One region of the Thalassobacter sp. HA4-2 genome, then DNA from elsewhere that is predicted to be linked to it. Evidence: riboswitches for the same ligand, from Rfam matches in the RefSeq annotation. Region 1 holds a riboswitch; the other holds the start of a gene.
What was found. Region 1 has a riboswitch for cobalamin ahead of ACZ1G0_RS13780 (energy-coupling factor ABC transporter permease). Riboswitches for the same ligand answer to the same signal wherever they lie in the genome.
Positions count from the first base shown of each region.

Region 2: it holds a riboswitch for cobalamin, as region 1 does, so the genes downstream of both, ACZ1G0_RS11775 (DUF1636 family protein) here and ACZ1G0_RS13780 (energy-coupling factor ABC transporter permease) in region 1, are expected to answer to the same signal.

Region 1 covers NZ_JBVFUK010000001.1:2,735,054-2,739,247, forward strand. Annotated here, with positions in the region: partial or broken gene smc (chromosome segregation protein SMC) at 1-1,843, opposite strand, end outside; cobalamin riboswitch at 2,027-2,239, shown strand; gene ACZ1G0_RS13780 (energy-coupling factor ABC transporter permease) at 2,277-2,954, shown strand; gene cobW (cobalamin biosynthesis protein CobW) at 3,022-4,095, shown strand; gene ACZ1G0_RS13790 (GNAT family N-acetyltransferase) at 4,092-4,194, shown strand, end outside.
Region 2 covers NZ_JBVFUK010000001.1:2,357,856-2,362,049, reverse strand. Annotated here, with positions in the region: partial or broken gene ACZ1G0_RS11785 (ABC transporter substrate-binding protein) at 1-655, opposite strand, end outside; gene ACZ1G0_RS11780 (ABC transporter ATP-binding protein) at 652-1,449, opposite strand; gene ACZ1G0_RS11775 (DUF1636 family protein) at 1,446-1,841, opposite strand; cobalamin riboswitch at 1,960-2,173, opposite strand; tRNA gene ACZ1G0_RS11770 (tRNA-Thr) at 2,261-2,335, opposite strand; gene ACZ1G0_RS11765 (hypothetical protein) at 2,426-2,581, shown strand; partial or broken gene murA (UDP-N-acetylglucosamine 1-carboxyvinyltransferase) at 2,574-3,843, shown strand; gene ACZ1G0_RS11755 (DUF2948 family protein) at 3,836-4,194, shown strand, end outside.

The DNA of each region.
Region 1 (4,194 bases):
CCGTCCCACCGCCACAGGTCGCCATCGTGGCTGACCAGCCGCTGGCCCGGGCGCAGGTTGGGCTGCATCTGGGCGGCTTCGTCCGGGTCCACAAGGCCGATCTGGGACAACCGCCGCGTCAGGACCGAGGGCGCTGTGACATAGGCCGCCAAGGGCTCCGCCCCTTCGGGCAGGGGTTGCACGGTGCCATAGGGGGGCAGTTGCGCCCAACCGGTGTCGTCGTTGGTTTCCGGCGCGGACAGGTCGTCAGAGAGCGCCGCCCCCAAGGCCGCCTCGTAGCCCGGGGCGACTTGGATCCGGTCCAGCACCGGTTCCGCCTCGCTGCTGTCGCGGGCCATCAGTTTGGCCAGCGCCGTGACCTCGGCGCGCAATGTGTTCGCAGACCCTTCGGCATCGGACCGGGACGCGCGGGCGGTGCTTTCGCGGTCTTGGGTTTCGAACCGGGCGGCCTCTGCGGCTTGCAGCGTCTGTTCTGCGTCAGACGCAACGCGGGCCGCGTTGGCCTGATCTGCATGGGCGGCAGACAGGGCGGCGTTGGCGGTATCCAGAGCGGCCTCTGCCTCGGCCACGGCGGCTTTGGCGCGCGCCTCCTCCGCTTCGATCTTTTGGACGCGCGCGCGGCTGTCCGCGACCAAACGGGACACCGATTGATGACGCGCGGACAGGCGGGCCATGTCTTCGGTCAGGCGGGCCAGGGCCTCCTCCCGCTCGGCCAGAACTTCAGCTGCGGCGTGGGCTTCCTTGGTCGCGGCCTCCAGGGCGGGGCCGTGGCCTTCATCCGCCTTGGCCAATTCCTGCGCTTCCCAGTCTAGCCGGTCGATGGTCTCGCCCGCGTCCTTGTTCAGGGCCTGTTCCCGCTCGGCGTCCTTGTCCAGCTGGTCGATCCGACGCAGCAGGGTCTCGATCCGGTCGGCGGCGCGGGCTTCTTCGGCGGAAAGGGTGTCCCGTTCCACCACCAGCCGTTGCAGGATGGCGGCGGCCACCGCCTCCTCCTCGCGCAGGGGGGCAGGGCCGCATCAGCGTCTTCGCGGCCCTTTGTGGCCTCGCGCGCGGCGGTCTCGGCCCGGGCGGCCTGGGTCGTCTTTTCGGTCAGGGCCTGTTGCGCGGTCAGGCGCGCGGCGTCCGCCTCTTGCCAACGACGGTAGAACAGCATCCCTTCGGCAGACCGCAACTGCGTCCCGATCTCGCGGTAACGGGTGGCTTGGCGCGCCTGCCGGGCCAGCGTCGTCAGCTGCGCCGCCAACTGTTCCAGCACGTCGTCCACGCGGGTCAGATTCGTCTCTGCCGCCTTCAGCTTCAACTCCGCTTCGTGGCGGCGTTGGTACAGGCCGCTGATGCCCGCGGCTTCCTCCAAGACGCGGCGGCGTTTTTGCGGTTTGGCGTTGATCAACTCACTGATCTGCCCCTGCCGGACCAGCGCGGGCGAATGCGCGCCTGTCGAGGCATCGGCAAACAGCATCTGCACATCCCGCGCCCGCACGTCCTTGCCCGACACCTTGTAGGCGGACCCTGCGTCGCGGGTGATCCGGCGGATGATGTCCAGAGTGTCGTCATGGTTAAAGGCCGCCGGGGCCAGCCGGTCCGCATTGTCCAGATGCAGGGACACCTCGGCAAAGTTGCGCGCGGGCCGCGTGCTGGCACCCGCAAAGATCACGTCCTCCATCCCGCCGCCGCGCATGGCCGTGGGGCGGTTTTCGCCCATGACCCACCGCAGCGCTTCCAGCAGGTTGGACTTGCCACACCCGTTCGGCCCCACAACCCCCGTCAGCCCGTCCGCGATCACCAGATCGGTCGGGTCCACAAAGCTTTTGAAGCCATTGAGGCGCAGGCGGGAAAAACGCAAAATTTCGACTCGCTTGTAGTTGCGCCTAAGTTTCGGCTCGGGCTTCGGGGCGAGTCAATCGCGCACCCCCGGATATGGCCGAAATGCGCGGGTTATCCACAATATATGGGCCTTCCTCAGCCGTGATGGCGCAAACACTCCGCCATGCGCGGCTTTGGTACTTGACCTGTCGATCCGCCCGCGCCCAGATGGCGCCTGCAAGGTTCCCGATGCGCAAAGCGCCAACGGATCAAATGGGAATGTGGTGCGAGTGACCCAATCAGGGGCCCAATGCCACAGCCGCCCCCGCGACTGTAAGCGGAGAGCAACGGCCATCATGCCACTGGGGTTCCCCCGGGAAGGCGGCCCGCGCCACGACCCGCAAGCCAGGAGACCAGCCCTGCGATCAACCAACCCTCCTGTCGGGTGTGACGGGATAATGAAGGAAGACACTATGCATATCGAACCCGGCGTCGTGGACGGCGCCAAAATGACACTCGCCGTGGCGACAGCCGCCGGTGTGGGCGCCTACACCGTGAAACTTGCCCTCGACAGCCTGCGCGAGCGGGGGGCCATATCCCTGCTGGTGCGCAGCGTGCTTGCGACACTTGCCGTCTTTGTGTTCTTCGAAGTGCTGCCCCATTTCGCCGTTGGTATCTCGGAGGTGCATTTCATCCTTGGCACCACGTTGCTTTTGCTGCTGGGCACGGCACCTGCGGCCATCGGGCTGGCGGCGGGGCTTGCCCTTCAGGGCGTGCTGTTCGCGCCCAGTGACGTACCGATGTACTTTGTCAACGTCACAACCCTGCTGGTGCCCCTGTTTGCCATCCACGCCTTGGCGCGGCGGGTTGTCCCCACGGGGACGGCCTATGTCGACCTGACCTATGTGCAGGCCCTGAAGCTGTCGACCGCCTATCAGGGCGGTGTCGTGGCTTGGGTGGCCTTCTGGGCATTTTATGGCCAGGGCTTTGGCGCGGAAAACATGGCCGCCGTCGTGTCGTTTGGCGCGGCCTACATGCTGGTGGTGCTGATTGAACCGCTGGCCGATCTGGCGGTTTTGTGGGGCGCGAAACGCTTGCGCGGGCTGGATGGATCGGGCGCGGTCAATCCACGGCTTTACACTGCCGCCTAACCCTTCCAAACAATGACCAACCGGACGGCCCTTGAGGGGGCCGTCCCCTTTCATGTGGAGTTGACAGATGCCCGCCAAGATCCCCGCCACCGTCGTCACAGGTTTTCTGGGCGCCGGCAAAACCACCCTGATCCGCCACCTTTTGCAGAATGCCGAAGGCAAGCGGATCGCGCTGATCATCAATGAATTCGGCGATCTGGGTGTGGATGGTGATATCCTCAAGGGCTGCGGGATCGAGACCTGCACCGAGGAGGATGTAATGGAGCTGTCGAACGGCTGCATCTGCTGCACCGTGGCCGATGACTTCATCCCGACGATGGAAAAGCTGCTGGATCGCGACACGCCCCCCGACCATATCGTGATCGAGACCAGTGGGCTGGCCCTGCCGCAACCGTTGGTGCGCGCCTTTAACTGGCCCGGCATTTCCACCCGTGTGACCGTCGATGGCGTGGTGACGGTGGTGGACGGCAAGGCCGTGACCGAGGGCCGCTTTGCCCACAACGTCGCCGCCGTGGACGCCCAGCGTGCCCAGGATGAAAACCTCGACCACGAGACGCCCCTGTCGGAACTGTTCGAGGATCAGGTGGCCTGCGCCGATATGATCGTCGTCAACAAGGCCGACCTGCTGGGCGCAGAAGAGGCCGAGGCGCTGGTGGGCAAATTGAAGACCGAGGCCCGCGACGGTGTGCAAGTGGTCAAGGCCACCATGGGTGCCCTGCCGGCGGCCGTTCTGCTGGGCCAAGGTGTGGGGGCCGAGGGCGATCTGGATGCCCGCCACGAGGTGCACCATCACCACCATCACGATGACGCGGATGACCATCACAATGACCATGATCACCACCATGAACACGAACACGGCCACGATGAGTTTGAATCGTTCGTTGTCACCCTGCCCGAGGTCAGCGACCCGGCGGCTTTCGCGGGTAAGCTGGCGGACATCATCCGCGCCCACGATATCCTGCGCCTCAAGGGTTTTGCGGCCGTCACCGGCAAACCCATGCGCCTTACGATCCAAGCGGTTGGTCCGCGCGTGGACAGCTACTTTGACCAGCCCCTGACCGGCGCCCGTGAAACCCGCCTTGTGGTGATCGGGCAAGCGGGGCTGGACCGCGCCGCCATCGAGACGGCGCTGGCGGCATGAAGGTCATCCGCACGCCGCCCCTGAACCCCGATGCGCTGGCCATGATCGAAGGGTCGGAGCGCGAGCTTGCGGCCCTCTACCCGCCTGAAGTGCGCTACG
Region 2 (4,194 bases), 380 kb from region 1:
GCGGCCTCGATCAGGGCGGTGGGCATGGCGTAACGCCCGGCGGTAAAGGGCGTGTCCTCGCCGCTGTCATAGACAAAGACGCGCGGGGGGTGCCGGTGTCGAGGGTCGCGCTGAAGGCCGCAAGGTCCGCCTTGTAGCCGTCAATCAGCGCGGTGGCTTTGTCCGCAACGCCAAAGATCTGGCCGAGGTTGGAAAGGTCGGTGTACATGTCCTCGATGCTGGCCTTGTCCTTGTCCATGATGTGGGTGCAGCTTTCGGTCAGCTCGTAGACCTGTACGCCAAAGGGGGCCAGGGTTTCGGGCGTGACTTCGCCGCCCACCTTCATGCCGTAGTTCCAGCCCGCAAAGAAAAAGTCTGCGTCCGCGCCCACGATCACCTCTTTGCTGGGATATTTCGCGGACAACTCAGGCAGGGCTTGGACCCCGGCGCGGATCGTCTCGTCCAGTTTGTGCCAGCCCGAAATACCCGTGTATCCCACCATCCGGTCGGCCAAGCCCAGGACGAGCATCATCTCAGTCAGGTTCACGTCGTTCGAGATCGCGCGCTGTGGGGGCGCGTCGAAGGTGACGGTGCGGTCGCAGCTTTGCACGGTGGTTTGGCCAAAGGCGGCGGTGGTGGTCAGCATGAGGGCCGTTGCAAGGAGCGGTGTCTTCATGGGTGTGGTCTTTCGTGAGGTAGGTGGAAGGTCATGTGATCGGTCCCCGTGGGGGCCAGTTGGTGGCGTCGCGTCTCCACGCGAAAGGCATGGGCGACGGTGCGGGCGCACAGCACGTCCGCAGGCGCGCCGTAGCCCTGACAGTGCCCGTCCTTGAGCAGCAGCAGGTCGTCGCAGACGTCCGAGGCAAGGTTCAGGTCGTGCAAAGAGGTGACAATCGTAAGCGGTAGCTTACGGATCAGGTCCAGCACCTCCAACTGGTGGCGGATGTCGAGGTGGTTTGTCGGCTCGTCCAGAATCAACAGGCCCGGTTCCTGGGCCAGCGCCCGGGCGACCATGACCCGCTGACGCTCTCCGCCCGAAAGGGTGGACAGGTGACGGTGGGCAAAGCCTGTCAGGTCCAGCCGCTGCAGGGCCGCGTCGATGACGTCCCGGTCCCGCGCCCCGTCCGTCCCGCCAAAGCCCTTGCGGTGGGGCGTGCGGCCAAGCGACACGATCTCTCGCACGGTCAGGGCGAAATCGCTGGGCTGTTCCTGCAACACCGCCGCCACGCGCCGGGCCACGTCGCGGGCGGGCAGGGACCAGATGTCGGCCCCGTCGATGCACACCTGCCCGGTGGCGGGTTTGTGGTAACGGTAGAGCATGCGCAGCAGGGTCGTCTTGCCCGCCCCGTTTGGGCCAACGATGCCCAGTACCCGCCCCGCCGCCAGATCAAAGCTGACCGGGTGCAGCAGGGGTACTGCGCGCGGGTTCGGCCCCCAGGACAGGTCGCGCACCTGTAGGGCGGCGGTCATGATGCGCGCGCCTTTGTGGCCTCTATGGCGATCATGGCCGAGGGGACCCGGGCCAGCGTCGCGGTGCGCAGCTTGCCCGGCCGGTCCACGGACGAACACCACCCGTCCTCAAGCGCGGCGTAGTCGCGCGCAAAGGTCAGCAGGTCCTCGATATCCGTGTCGGGATCAATGTCCCCGAACAGATAGGTCGCCTTTTGCGTGCCGTGATAGGCCACGGTGCAGGGCCGGTCGCAGCCCGCCATGCAGGCCACCCCCGACACCTCGAAGGTGTCGGTGACACTGTCGCCCGCCGCCGCAATGGCGCGGCGCAACCGCTCGATCAGCGCATAGCCCGGGCGGCACTGGCTGCCCTTGTGTTTGCAGGACGTGCAAATTGTGATTCTGTGTTCCATCGGTCACCCCGCCGAAAAGGGCGGGTGTGCAAAGAACCATGTCGCGGCGAAAGGTTCCGCTGTGCCATCATATGCTCCTGACCAGGCACCCCGCCTGTCAAAGTTAAAGGGCCGCTGGCCGAGGGCCGCGGTGATGGCAGGTCTCCTGACTTGCGGGTCTGGGCTTTTCCGCGCCTTCCCGACCCTTGGGGCCAGTGGCTTGTGCGAAATCGCTCACCGCTCACAGTTGCGGGGGCAGTCACGGATTCGGCGCGCGTTGGCTCCTCCTCACCGTGTTCCCTTTTCATCTCATCGGCCTTTGGCACCCGAGAACCATCGCGCAAAGTAAAAGAACACTGGGGCCCGGGGGTCAAGCCAAACCGCACAGGCCGTGACCCTTTGTAACCGAGGATCCGCGATTGAGTGCAAAGGGGGAAGAGTGGTGCTGCTGGAGAGAATCGAACTCTCGACCTCTCCCTTACCAAGGGAGTGCTCTACCTCTGAGCTACAGCAGCCCGCTGCGTGAGCGGGGATTAGACCGGATTGAGAAAGGCCGCAAGGCCTATCTGGACGCTTTTTGCATAGCAGGCTACACCGCCCCCACGATGACAGACAAAACACCCAAACCCGCGAAATCCGCACCGGGCGCCCGCGAAGACCGGCTGAAGGCCGCGCTCAAGGCCAATATGGCCAAACGCAAGGCGCAACAGCGGGCGCGTAAAGGCGGGGCCGAGGCACAAAAGGACAGTAAAGATGGATAGCATTCACGTCACGGGGGGGCCGCACTGAACGGGTCGATCGCGATTGCGGGGGCCAAGAACGCGTGTCTGACGCTGATGCCTGCGACCTTGCTCAGCGACGCGCCGTTGACCCTGACCAACGCCCCGCGCCTGTCGGACATCCGCACGATGACCACCCTGTTGCAGTCCTTGGGCGCCGAGGTGTCCAGTCTGGCCGATGGTCAGGTTCTGGCCATGTCGTCCCACGACATCCACAACCACACGGCGGATTATGAAATTGTGCGCAAGATGCGCGCCTCGATTCTTGTGCTGGGCCCGCTGCTGGCGCGTTTTGGCCATGCTATTGTGTCCTTGCCGGGCGGGTGCGCCATCGGCGCGCGTCCGGTGGATTTGCACCTGCAAGCCCTGGAGGCGTTGGGCGCGGATCTGGAATTGCGCGACGGCTACGTCCACGCCAAGGCTCCGGGGGGCGGTTGAAGGGCGGCAAGATCGACTTCCCCCTCGTCTCGGTCGGGGCGACGGAAAACGCCCTGCTGGCGGCGGTTCTGGCCAAGGGCACGACCGTGATCACCAACGCCGCGCGCGAGCCGGAGATCACCGACCTTGTGGAATGTCTGCGCCGCATGGGGGCGCAGATTGACGGGGACGGCACGTCTACTCTGACCATTGAAGGCGTGGATCGTCTGGGCGGGGCCACCCACCCGGTGGTCACGGACCGGATCGAGTTGGGCACCTACATGCTGGCCCCGGTGATTGCGGGCGGGCAGGTGACCCTGCCCGGCGGGCGGCGCGACCTGCTGGAGGCGTTTTGCCAAAAGCTGGAGGCCGCGGGCGTCGAGATCACCCAAACCGCCGAGGGGCTGACCGTGCGCCGCACCGGCGACCGCATCCGTGCCGTGGACGTGGTGACCGAACCCTTCCCGGGCTTTCCCACGGATTTGCAGGCCCAGATGATGGCGCTGCTGTGCACGGCCGAGGGTGTGTCGGTGCTGGAGGAAAAGATCTTCGAGAATCGGTTCATGCACGCGCCCGAGCTGATCCGCATGGGCGCCAAGATTGACGTCCAAGGCGGCACGGCCAAGGTCACCGGGGTGGAGCGTTTGAAAGGCGCGCCCGTGATGGCCACGGACCTGCGCGCCTCTGTCTCTTTGATCCTGGCCGGTTTGGCGGCGCAGGGCGAGACACGGGTCAGCCGGGTCTACCACCTGGATCGCGGCTATGAACACGTGGTGCGCAAGCTGGGCGGTGTCGGGGCCACCATCGAAAGGGTCAGCGGTGAGTGACGCGCGTTTCGAGGATGCCGACGAGGCGCCCCTGCGCCTGATCGCGCGGGACCCAGAGGATTTGGCGGCCATATCGGCCCTGATCCAAGACGCGGTGCTGCCCGGGTCAGAGATGACATGGGACGCCCGCGCGCGGCGCTTTGCCCTGCTGGTCAACCGTTTTCGCTGGGAAAACGCAGATCGCACGGTCCAGCGGGTGCAGGCGGTTCTGGCCTTTGAGGACGTGATGAAGGTCGCAAGTCAGGGCATATCCCGGGACGCCGACACCATCCTGTCGATCCTGTCCATGGCCTGGACCCCGGGGGCCGATGGCACGGGCCGGATCGAGATCACCTTTGCCGGGGACGGGGC